3 regions of the Pantoea sp. SGAir0184 genome follow, and region 2 is predicted to be linked to each of the others. Evidence: predicted binding sites of a transcription regulator. Region 2 holds the regulator's gene; each other region holds the start of a gene.

Region 1 (3,278 bases), 360 kb from region 2:
AACTGCGGCACCGGGGCTTTTTCCGCGTTCTGGCGCGCAATCGCCGCGACCACCAGGTTACCGGTAGCGACATACTGCACCTGACCGGAGAGATAGGCGGACAGCGTGGTGTTGTTATCTTCGTAGCGCTTCACCTGAGCATCTTTCGGAGCAACATCGCTCAGTACCATGTCCTCTACCGCACCGCGCGTCACGCCAATCGATTTACCGCTCAGCGCCGCCGCATCTTTCAGCGTCTCGCCTTTCGGGCCGAACACGCCGAGGAAGAACGGTGCGTAGGCGCGGCTGAAGTCGATCACTTTTTCGCGCTCGGCGTTTTTGCCCATGCTGGAGATCACCAGGTCGACCTTGTCGGTCTGCAGATACGGCACGCGGTTGGCGCTGGTCACCGGCACCAGCTGCAACTTCAGTTTCATCTGCTTCGCGAGGTATTTCGCCATGTCGATGTCATAGCCCTGCGGCTGCAGATCGGTACCAACCGAGCCAAACGGCGGGAAGTCCTGCGGCACCGCCACGCGAATCACGCCACGCTTCTGGATATCCTGCAGCTGATCGGCCATGGCGCTGCCTGCCTGCGCCAGCAGCAATGCTGCTCCTGCTACTGCCAGTAATACTTTGTTCATTATGCACCCCGGTGAGTTAATGGTGAAACAAAAGATTCTTGATAAATTGATTTGCAACTAATGTGCCAACCACAACGGGCAGCAAACGCAGCGGCTAAGCGGAGGATTTGAGGCGGTTGTGGGCGCATCATAACGGGGATCACCCCGTCAGCGGACGCGATCAAAAAAGGTGCAAAGCACCAAAACAGTGCCCTTTAGCGGTGTTCCAGCTCATCGAGCTGCTGGTAAAGATCGGCAATCTGGTGGATGCGCTGACGCCCCTGCGACAGCATTTCGTGCAGCAGCGCGTTAGCCAGCAGGTTGATCAGGCTCATTGCCGAGGCGTAGCTGTCAAAGGCGGAAACGCTGTCGAGCGGTGCGCACAGCTGCCAGCGCGCCAGGGTGAGAATGCCCTGCGCCTGCGGTTCACACAGCGCCAGCACCGGGATGCCGCTCTGCTGCAGCTGCTGCATCAGTGGACGAATGATGCGTGGCCGGCGGCGAAACGCCATCACCACCACCACATCTTCCGGCGTCATGTCCACCAGCTCTTCGCCCAGCGTCTGCCCTGGCTGTGGCAACACCTGCACCTGGGCGCGCGCCTGCAGCAGCTGCTGACGCAGGTGCAGCGCCACCGGATACGCGTTGCGCATCCCAATGATGAACACCCGCCGTGCGGCGCCCAGCGCAGCAATCACCTCGCTAAACTGCCGGGCGTCAATGCTGTTGACCCACTGCGTCAGATTCGCCATCTCCTGCTTGTAATGGCGCGACAGCAGCGTGTTGCCCTGCACCGCGTCGCGGTTATCGGTCAGCGGCATTCCGCTCTGGCGCAGGGTGCGCAGCTCATCACGCATGTCTTTGTATTTTTCATAGCCGAGGCGTTTGAACAGCCGACTCACCGTGGCCTTTGATACGCCGCTGAGCCGCGCCAGCTCAGCGCTGTTATAGCTAATCAGATCATCAAAATGGTCAAACACAAAGTCAGCAATGCGCTGCTCCTGCGGCGACAGTTGCGGATAGTGACTGCGAAGGCGTTCATCGAGCTGTTTCATCATCGGTCCTGTAACTTTCGTTTCATCACAAGCTAGCATAAATCGATCCAGGCTGGCGTAACACCAAAACTGGAACGGCTCTTGCTTTACCATTGCTACAGACTGGTAGCGGCGCAATTTGTTGCGCTTGTTTTCCCTATCCAGCGCGCCAAATCGCGCCGCTACAAAAGAATAATCCGGGAACAGTTCATTATGATTCAAAGCAATATGGCCCCGATGGGCATGGCGGTGACGCCGCATCACCTTGCCAGTGAAAGCGCACTGGCGGTACTGCGTGAAGGCGGCAACGCGCTGGAAGCGATGGTGGCGGCTGCGGCGACCATCGCGGTGGTCTACCCACACATGAATGGTCTCGGCGGCGACGGCTTCTGGCTGGTGGTGCCGCCCGGTGGCGATCCGATTGCTATCGATGCCAGCGGCGCCGCCGGTTCGCTGGCGCACCCCGACTTCTATCACGGTGAGAGCCATATTCCGCATCGCGGCCCTAAAGCGGCACTGACGGTTGCCGGCACCGTCAGCGGCTGGCAGGAAGCGCTGACGCTGGCGCAGGAACTGGGCGCGACGCCGCTGCCGCTGAGTCGTTTGCTGCGCGATGCGATTCGCTATGCGGCCGATGGCATTCCGGTCACCGCCTCGCAGGCAGCAGCGACGGCGGCAAAACAGCATGAGCTGCAACATCAGCCCGGTTTTGCTGCCACCTTTCTGCCTGATGGCGCACCGCCTGCCGCCGGCAGTCGTTTTACCCAGCCGGCGCTGGCGCAGACGCTGAGCGTGCTGAGCGAGCAAGGGCTGGAGAGCTTTTATCGCGGTGAGCTGGCGCACCATCTGGCGCGCGAAATGGGCGCGCTCGGCATGCCGATTACGCTGGACGATTTACACCGGCAGCGCGCCCGGCGCTGCACGCCGCTGCACCTCGCGCACAGCGAAGGCGATATCTGGAACATGACGCCGCCAACGCAGGGGCTGGTGTCGCTGGCGATCCTCGGGATCACCGATCGTCTGGCGATGGCCGACGCCAGTGAAGCGCAGACGGTGCACCGCATCGTTGAAGCCACCAAACAGGCCTTTGCCTTGCGCGATCAACACATCACCGATCCGCGTCACATGGCGATTGATGTGCAGTCGCTGCTGAATGCCGATTATCTCGGCACGCTGGCCGCGCAGGTGCAGGACGATCGCGCCGCGCCCTGGGGCACCGGACGCGGACCGGGCGATACCGTGTGGATGGGGGTGATGGACAGCAGCGGCCTGGCGGTCTCCTTTATCCAGAGCATTTACCACGAATTTGGCAGCGGCGTCGTGCTGCCCGGCACCGGCATTACCTGGCAAAACCGTGGCGCGGCGTTCAGCCTGCAGCCGGATCACCTGCTGACGCTGGCACCGGGCAAACAGCCGTTCCATACGCTCAATCCAGCGGCGGCGCGCCTGAAGGATGGCCGCACGCTGGTGTACGGCTCAATGGGCGGTGATGGCCAGCCGCAAACCCAGGCGGCGATCTTTACCCGCTATGTCATTCAGGGCCAGCCGCTGCAGCAGGCGGTCAGCGCACCGCGCTGGCTGCTTGGCCGCACCTGGGGCCAATCCTCGGACTCCCTCAAGCTGGAGGCGCGCATCGCGCCTG
Region 2 (3,278 bases):
CACCACCGGCAGGTTATCGACACAGTAGAAGCCCATATCCTCAAGGGCGCGCAGCGCGACTGATTTTCCTGAGCCTGACCGACCGCTAACGATCATCAGCACCATCACATTTCTCCCGTGTTAAACCGGCACGCAGGCCGGTAAAAGTGTCTGTCGCTTAAGCGTGATCTTCCTGAGCTTCTGTAATGATGGCGTAGAGCTCTTCATCGCTCTGTGCCGCGCGCAAACGGCGGCAGACGGTTTTATCCGCCAGGCGTTTCGCCACCAGCGACAGGGTGTGCAGATGGGTTTTGCACTGGTCTGCGGGCACCAGCAGGGCAAACAGCAGGTCAACCGGCTGGTTGTCGACGGCGTCAAAGGCGATAGGCTGGTCGAGGCTGATAAACACGCCAACGGCGCGCAGCGTATCCTCCTCCAGCTTGCCGTGCGGGATGGCGATGCCGTTGCCAATGCCGGTACTGCCCATGCGTTCACGGGTCAGGATGGCTTCAAAAAGCGTCTGGTGCGGCAGATTGAGCTGCTTAGCGGCCAGCTCGCTGATAATTTCCAGCGCGCGCTTTTTACTCTGGCAGTGTACGCCGCTGCGGGTGCAGTCCAGCGAAAGGACCGCGCTCAATTCCAGTGTCAGATCGTTGTTCATCATCGTTTCACTTGCGTGTTCACATAGCCGTAAGGCACGTACCGGGACACCGCGAACGGGCAGGGCAGGTGACTGCAGGCGCTTGCGCAGATGACAAAACGGGGCGGTGACCCGCCCCATTTCTCCTCTGAGTGCTGAACCCGTCAGCACTCTGCAAGCGTGAAGGTTAGTGTTTTTTCAGTTTGTCTTTGTGTTTGGTCAGCTGACGGGCCAGCTTGTCAATCAACCCGTCGATGGCCGCGTACATGTCTTCCGCTTCCGATGTGGCGTGCAGCTCCCCGCCGTTGACGTGCAGGGTTGCTTCCGCAATCTGCGTCACCTTCTCCACTTTCAGAACAATATAAACCTGATTGATACGATCAAAATAGTGTTCCAGTTTGGCAAATTTGTTATTTACAAATTCGCGCAGTGGGTCGGTTATCTCAACATTCAGTCCGGTAAGGTTTAGCTGCATAGGTCTTCCTTCTTGTTTCGGTCAAACCAGCTGCTTGCGCTGGTTTGATGGCGGTATAGATAAAGACTCGCGATACTTAGCAACCGTACGTCGCGCCACCATGATGCCCTGTTCAGATAACATGGAGGTCAGTTTGCTGTCGCTCAAGGGTTTTGCGGGATTTTCCGCGGAGATTAATTTTTTCACCAGTGCACGGATCGCCGTCGACGAGGCTTCGCCACCGCCTTCGGTGCTGACGTGACTGGAGAAAAAATACTTCAGTTCAAAAATGCCACGCGGGCTGTGCAAATACTTTTGCGTGGTGACGCGGGAAATGGTGGATTCATGCATATCCACGGCCTGGGCGATATCCGCCAGCACCATCGGACGCATATACTCTTCACCCTGTTCAAAAAACGCCTGCTGCTGTTCGACAATACAGCGCGTCACTTTCAGCAGCGTGTCGTTGCGGCTCTCCAGGCTCTTAATCAGCCAGCGGGCTTCCTGTAAGTTGCTGCGAATAAACTGACTGTCACTGTCATTACGCGCAGAACCGCCCATCGCGGCGTAATGCTGATTAATCTTCAGGCGCGGCAGGCTGTCAGCGTTCAGCTCCACCGTCCAGCGCGTGCCAGTCTTGCGCACCAGCACATCGGGAATCACATACTCGGGCTCGCTGGTATTGATGGACTGCCCGGGGCGCGGATCGAGCGACTGAATCAGCAGCATCGCTTCCTTCAGCACCTCTTCTTTCAGCCGCGTCACGCGCATCAGGCTGCGGAAATCGTGGTTAGCTAGCAGGTCGAGGTGCTCGCTGACAATCAGCCGTGCTTCGTTCAGCATCGGCATATCAGCCGCATACTGCGACAGCTGCACCAGCAGGCAGTCACGCAGATCGCGTGCGCCGACGCCCACCGGATCGAAACGCTGTACGCGCTTCAGCACCGCTTCCACCTCTTCCAGCGTCAGCTCTTCGTCACCAATACTGTCACAAATGTCCTGTAAGCTGACGGTGAGATAACCGGTATCGTCAATGGCATCGACGATGGAGGTAGCGATGGCGCGGTCGGTGTCGGTGAACGGCGTCAGTTCTACCTGCCACATCAGATAGTCCTGCAGCGACTGCGTGGTTTCACCCTGATACACCGGCAGCTCGTCGTCCTGGTAATCGGTGCCGGTGCCGGAGGGCGTACCGGCCGTGTAGATCTCGTCCCAGGTGGCATCGAGCGGCAGCTCTTCCGGCATCTCTTTCTGTTCGAGTGCCTCACGGGTATCTAACGCCTCGTTCTCCTGAAATTCGCGGGCGTCGACTTCATCGTGCAGATCGGTTTGTTCAAGCAGCGGATTGCTTTCCAGCGCCAGTTGCAGTTCCTGCTGGAGTTCAAGCGTAGAGAGTTGCAGCAAGCGGATTGCCTGCTGCAACTGGGGGGTCATCGCCAGCTGTTGGCTGAGCCTGAGTTGCAAACCTTGCTTCATAATCCGGCTAGAATTTCCTAAGCAAATGTCGGGTATGCCGACACCTTATCAGAGTCTGAACTCTTCGCCCAAATAAACCCGCTTAACCTGCTCATCTGCAAGAATTTCATCTGGCGTGCCGTGGGCAATCAGATGGCCCTGGCTGACGATATATGCGCGCTCACACACCGCGAGCGTTTCACGCACGTTGTGGTCGGTGATCAGCACGCCGAGGCCGCTGTCACGCAGGTGTTCGATGATCTTTTTGATATCGATAACGGAGATGGGGTCAACGCCGGCAAAAGGTTCATCCAGCAGGATAAACTTTGGATTGGCGGCCAGCGCACGGGCAATCTCGACGCGGCGACGTTCACCGCCCGACAGCGCCTGGCCCATGCTGTCGCGCAGATGGCCAATGTGGAACTCTTCCATCAGCTCATTGGCGCGATCCTGACGCTGCTCTTCCGTCAGGTCGTCACGCACCTGCAGTACCGCCATCAGGTTGTCGTAGACACTCAGACGGCGAAAGATCGACGCTTCCTGCGGCAGATAACCGATGCCGCGGCGCGCGCGCGCATGCAGCGGCAGAATACTGATATCTTCTTCATCAATGATGATGCGGCCGGCATCACGCGGCACGATGCCGACCACCATGTAGAAGGTGGTGGTTTTACCGGCCCCGTTGGGGCCCAGCAGGCCGACAATCTCGCCGGATTTCACCTGCAGGCTGACATCTTCTACTACGCGACG
Region 3 (3,278 bases), 910 kb from region 2:
AGCATCTCTGCTAAGTTCTCTGGATGTCAAGGCCAGGTAAGGTTCTTCGCGTTGCATCGAATTAAACCACATGCTCCACCGCTTGTGCGGGCCCCCGTCAATTCATTTGAGTTTTAACCTTGCGGCCGTACTCCCCAGGCGGTCGACTTAACGCGTTAGCTCCGGAAGCCACGCCTCAAGGGCACAACCTCCAAGTCGACATCGTTTACGGCGTGGACTACCAGGGTATCTAATCCTGTTTGCTCCCCACGCTTTCGCACCTGAGCGTCAGTCTTCGTCCAGGGGGCCGCCTTCGCCACCGGTATTCCTCCAGATCTCTACGCATTTCACCGCTACACCTGGAATTCTACCCCCCTCTACGAGACTCAAGCCTGCCAGTTTCAAATGCAGTTCCCAGGTTAAGCCCGGGGATTTCACATCTGACTTAACAGACCGCCTGCGTGCGCTTTACGCCCAGTAATTCCGATTAACGCTTGCACCCTCCGTATTACCGCGGCTGCTGGCACGGAGTTAGCCGGTGCTTCTTCTGCGGGTAACGTCAATCGGCGAGGTTATTAACCTCACCGCCTTCCTCCCCGCTGAAAGTACTTTACAACCCGAAGGCCTTCTTCATACACGCGGCATGGCTGCATCAGGCTTGCGCCCATTGTGCAATATTCCCCACTGCTGCCTCCCGTAGGAGTCTGGACCGTGTCTCAGTTCCAGTGTGGCTGGTCATCCTCTCAGACCAGCTAGGGATCGTCGCCTAGGTGAGCCATTACCCCACCTACTAGCTAATCCCATCTGGGCACATCCGATGGTGTGAGGCCCGAAGGTCCCCCACTTTGGTCTTGCGACGTTATGCGGTATTAGCTACCGTTTCCAGTAGTTATCCCCCTCCATCGGGCAGTTTCCCAGACATTACTCACCCGTCCGCCACTCGCCACCCAAAGAGCAAGCTCTTCTGTGCTGCCGTTCGACTTGCATGTGTTAGGCCTGCCGCCAGCGTTCAATCTGAGCCATGATCAAACTCTTCAATTTAAGTTTGATTTGCTGCAACGAGTGCAGCGATGCTCTGTGAATTAAACTTCGTAATGAATTACGTGTTCACTCAGCAAAGACTTGATATTTTTTAAAGCCCGTAGGCTTGTGATATCAATCCTGCGAGTGCCCACACAGATTGTCTGATAAATTGTTAAAGAGCGGTGCGACGCGGCGCTCGGCCTGCTGTCGCGAGGTGGCGTATATTACGCTTTCCTCCTTCAGAGTCAAACACTTTTTTCAGCGTTTTTCTCCGGCGGGGTGAATCACTTCACGCCCTGCTGAGCCGTCTGCGTTGCCGCTTTGCCGTCTCAGTGGTGGCGCATTATAGGGATCCGGATTTTTTGCACAACCCCTTTTTTCGATCTTTTTTATCGACTGGCGAGTTTTCACTCTTTTCGCTGCGATCGCGAGCGATCCGCGCAAAAATCAGCTTGTTTACCCGCACCGGAAGCCGCAGGCTAGCGGGAAACATCAGAAAAGGAGAAATAGAATGTCTGTAGCCCTGCGCCCTTATAAGCAACATATTCCTCATACCGGCGAGCGCGTGATGGTGGATAGCAGCAGCGTGGTCGTTGGCGAAGTCGAGCTGGCTGATGATGTCAGCATCTGGCCACTGGTAGCAATCCGCGGTGACGTGAATAAAGTGGTGATTGGTAAACGCAGCAATATCCAGGATGGCAGCGTGCTGCACGTTACGCATAAATCCAGCAGTAACCCAGACGGCTTTCCATTGATCATCGGTGAAGACGTGACGGTGGGCCATAAAGCAATGCTGCACGGCTGCACCATTGGTAACCGCGTGCTGGTGGGTATGGGCTCTATCCTGCTGGATGGCGCGATCGTCGAAGATGAGGTGATGATTGGCGCCGGCAGCCTGGTGCCACCCGGTAAACGCCTGCAAAGCGGCTATCTCTATTTAGGCAGCCCGGTGAAGCAGATCCGGCCACTAACCGAAGCGGAAATAGCCGGACTGCTTTATTCGGCCAGTAATTATGTCGGCTGGAAAGATGAATATCTGGCTCAGGGCAGCCACAGCCAGCCCTGATCGTCGGCCTGCTCCGCCCGGAGCAGCTGCTCGGCCTCTTCCTCCAGATCCCAGCGATGCGCGCTAAACAGCGCCATCGCCTCTCCGGCACCAAAGCGCTGCTGCAGCGCCGGCAGCGATATTGCGCAGGTCAGTCCCATACCATTCACCAAGACCGGGAACAGCACCGCCTGCCGGACTGCGTCCCAGCTTTCCCGATCGGGAAACTGGATTGCCTGATTCATGCCTGCATCGCCTGTTTAAGTTGATCAATGACCGGCGCGATCTCCGGCATAACGCCATGCCACAGCTGAAACGCATGCGCCGCCTGACCCACCAGCATGCCGAGTCCATCCGCCAGCTGCTGTGTGCCGTGCTGCTGGCACCACGCCAGAAATGGCGTCAGCCCCTGCTGATAAAACATGTCGTAACAGCGCACCTGCGCATCAATCAGCGTAACCGGCAGCGGCGGCACGTCGCCCGCTACGCCGCTGGAGGTGGCATTGATGATCAGATCAAAACGTTCGCCGGCCAGTTGATCAAAACTCATCGCCTGGATCGCTCCACTGTGCTGGAAAAGCTCAGCCAGCTGTTGCGCGCGTTCTGCCGTGCGGTTAACCACCACCAGCGCGCAGCCCGTCGAGAGCAGCGGCAGGATCACCCCACGCGCCGCGCCGCCCGCACCCACCAGCAGAATGCGATCGCCCGGCCGGATCAGCTGCAGCCGTTGCAGATCGCTCAGCAGGCCGATGCCGTCCGTGTTATCACCCAGAATCGAACCATCGGCTCTCTTCTTTAAGGTATTTACCGCGCCGGATAATGCCGCGCGTTCGCTGAGCTCATCCGCGAATTCCCATGCCTGCTGTTTAAACGGCAGCGTAACATTGGCGCCTTTGCCACCAGCCGCAAAAAACGCCTCTATCGCCTGCGGGAACCCTTCCAGCGGTGCGCAGATGCGTCCGTAAGGATGTTCAATACCGGTCTGCTCAGCAAAAGCGGCGTGAATAAACGGAGATTTGCTGTGGGCGATGGGATGACCAAAAACGGCAAACTTTTCCATAATCAGCCCTGACGAATGAGTTCACCGCTAATAGCATCGCGGATTTCAGAAGGATTCAGGCGACCGCCGGTGGCCGCCTGCAACACCGGGAACTGCGAGCCAAACTGCTCTGCCACTTCGGCGGCGCTGCGGCACGGCGGCTGACCGGTTAAATTCGCGCTGGTTGAGACC

Evidence for each region. The regulator sigma-54, encoded in region 2, starts transcription at its own class of promoters, with help from an activator protein. The targets are predictions, from matches to a motif close to GTTGGCACANNTTTCGCTNT.
Region 1: the regulator sigma-54 is predicted to act here: its motif matches at 1,726-1,745, upstream of C1N60_RS15910 (gamma-glutamyltransferase family protein).
Region 3: the regulator sigma-54 is predicted to act here: its motif matches at 1,406-1,425, upstream of C1N60_RS01750 (gamma carbonic anhydrase family protein).

What each region holds. Positions count from the first base shown of each region.
Region 1 covers NZ_CP028050.1:3,332,825-3,336,102, forward strand. Annotated here, with positions in the region: gene C1N60_RS15900 (transporter substrate-binding domain-containing protein) at 1-623, opposite strand, end outside; gene hpxU (MurR/RpiR family transcriptional regulator HpxU) at 818-1,657, opposite strand; gene C1N60_RS15910 (gamma-glutamyltransferase family protein) at 1,850-3,278, shown strand, end outside.
Region 2 covers NZ_CP028050.1:3,692,998-3,696,275, reverse strand. Annotated here, with positions in the region: gene rapZ (RNase adapter RapZ) at 1-105, opposite strand, end outside; gene ptsN (PTS IIA-like nitrogen regulatory protein PtsN) at 158-640, opposite strand; gene hpf (ribosome hibernation promoting factor) at 807-1,094, opposite strand; gene rpoN (RNA polymerase factor sigma-54) at 1,116-2,549, opposite strand; gene lptB (LPS export ABC transporter ATP-binding protein) at 2,598-3,278, opposite strand, start outside.
Region 3 covers NZ_CP028050.1:364,041-367,318, reverse strand. Annotated here, with positions in the region: rRNA gene C1N60_RS01755 (16S ribosomal RNA) at 1-1,020, opposite strand, end outside; gene C1N60_RS01750 (gamma carbonic anhydrase family protein) at 1,514-2,068, shown strand; gene C1N60_RS01745 (DUF1488 family protein) at 2,044-2,292, opposite strand; gene aroE (shikimate dehydrogenase) at 2,289-3,107, opposite strand; gene tsaC (L-threonylcarbamoyladenylate synthase type 1 TsaC) at 3,110-3,278, opposite strand, start outside.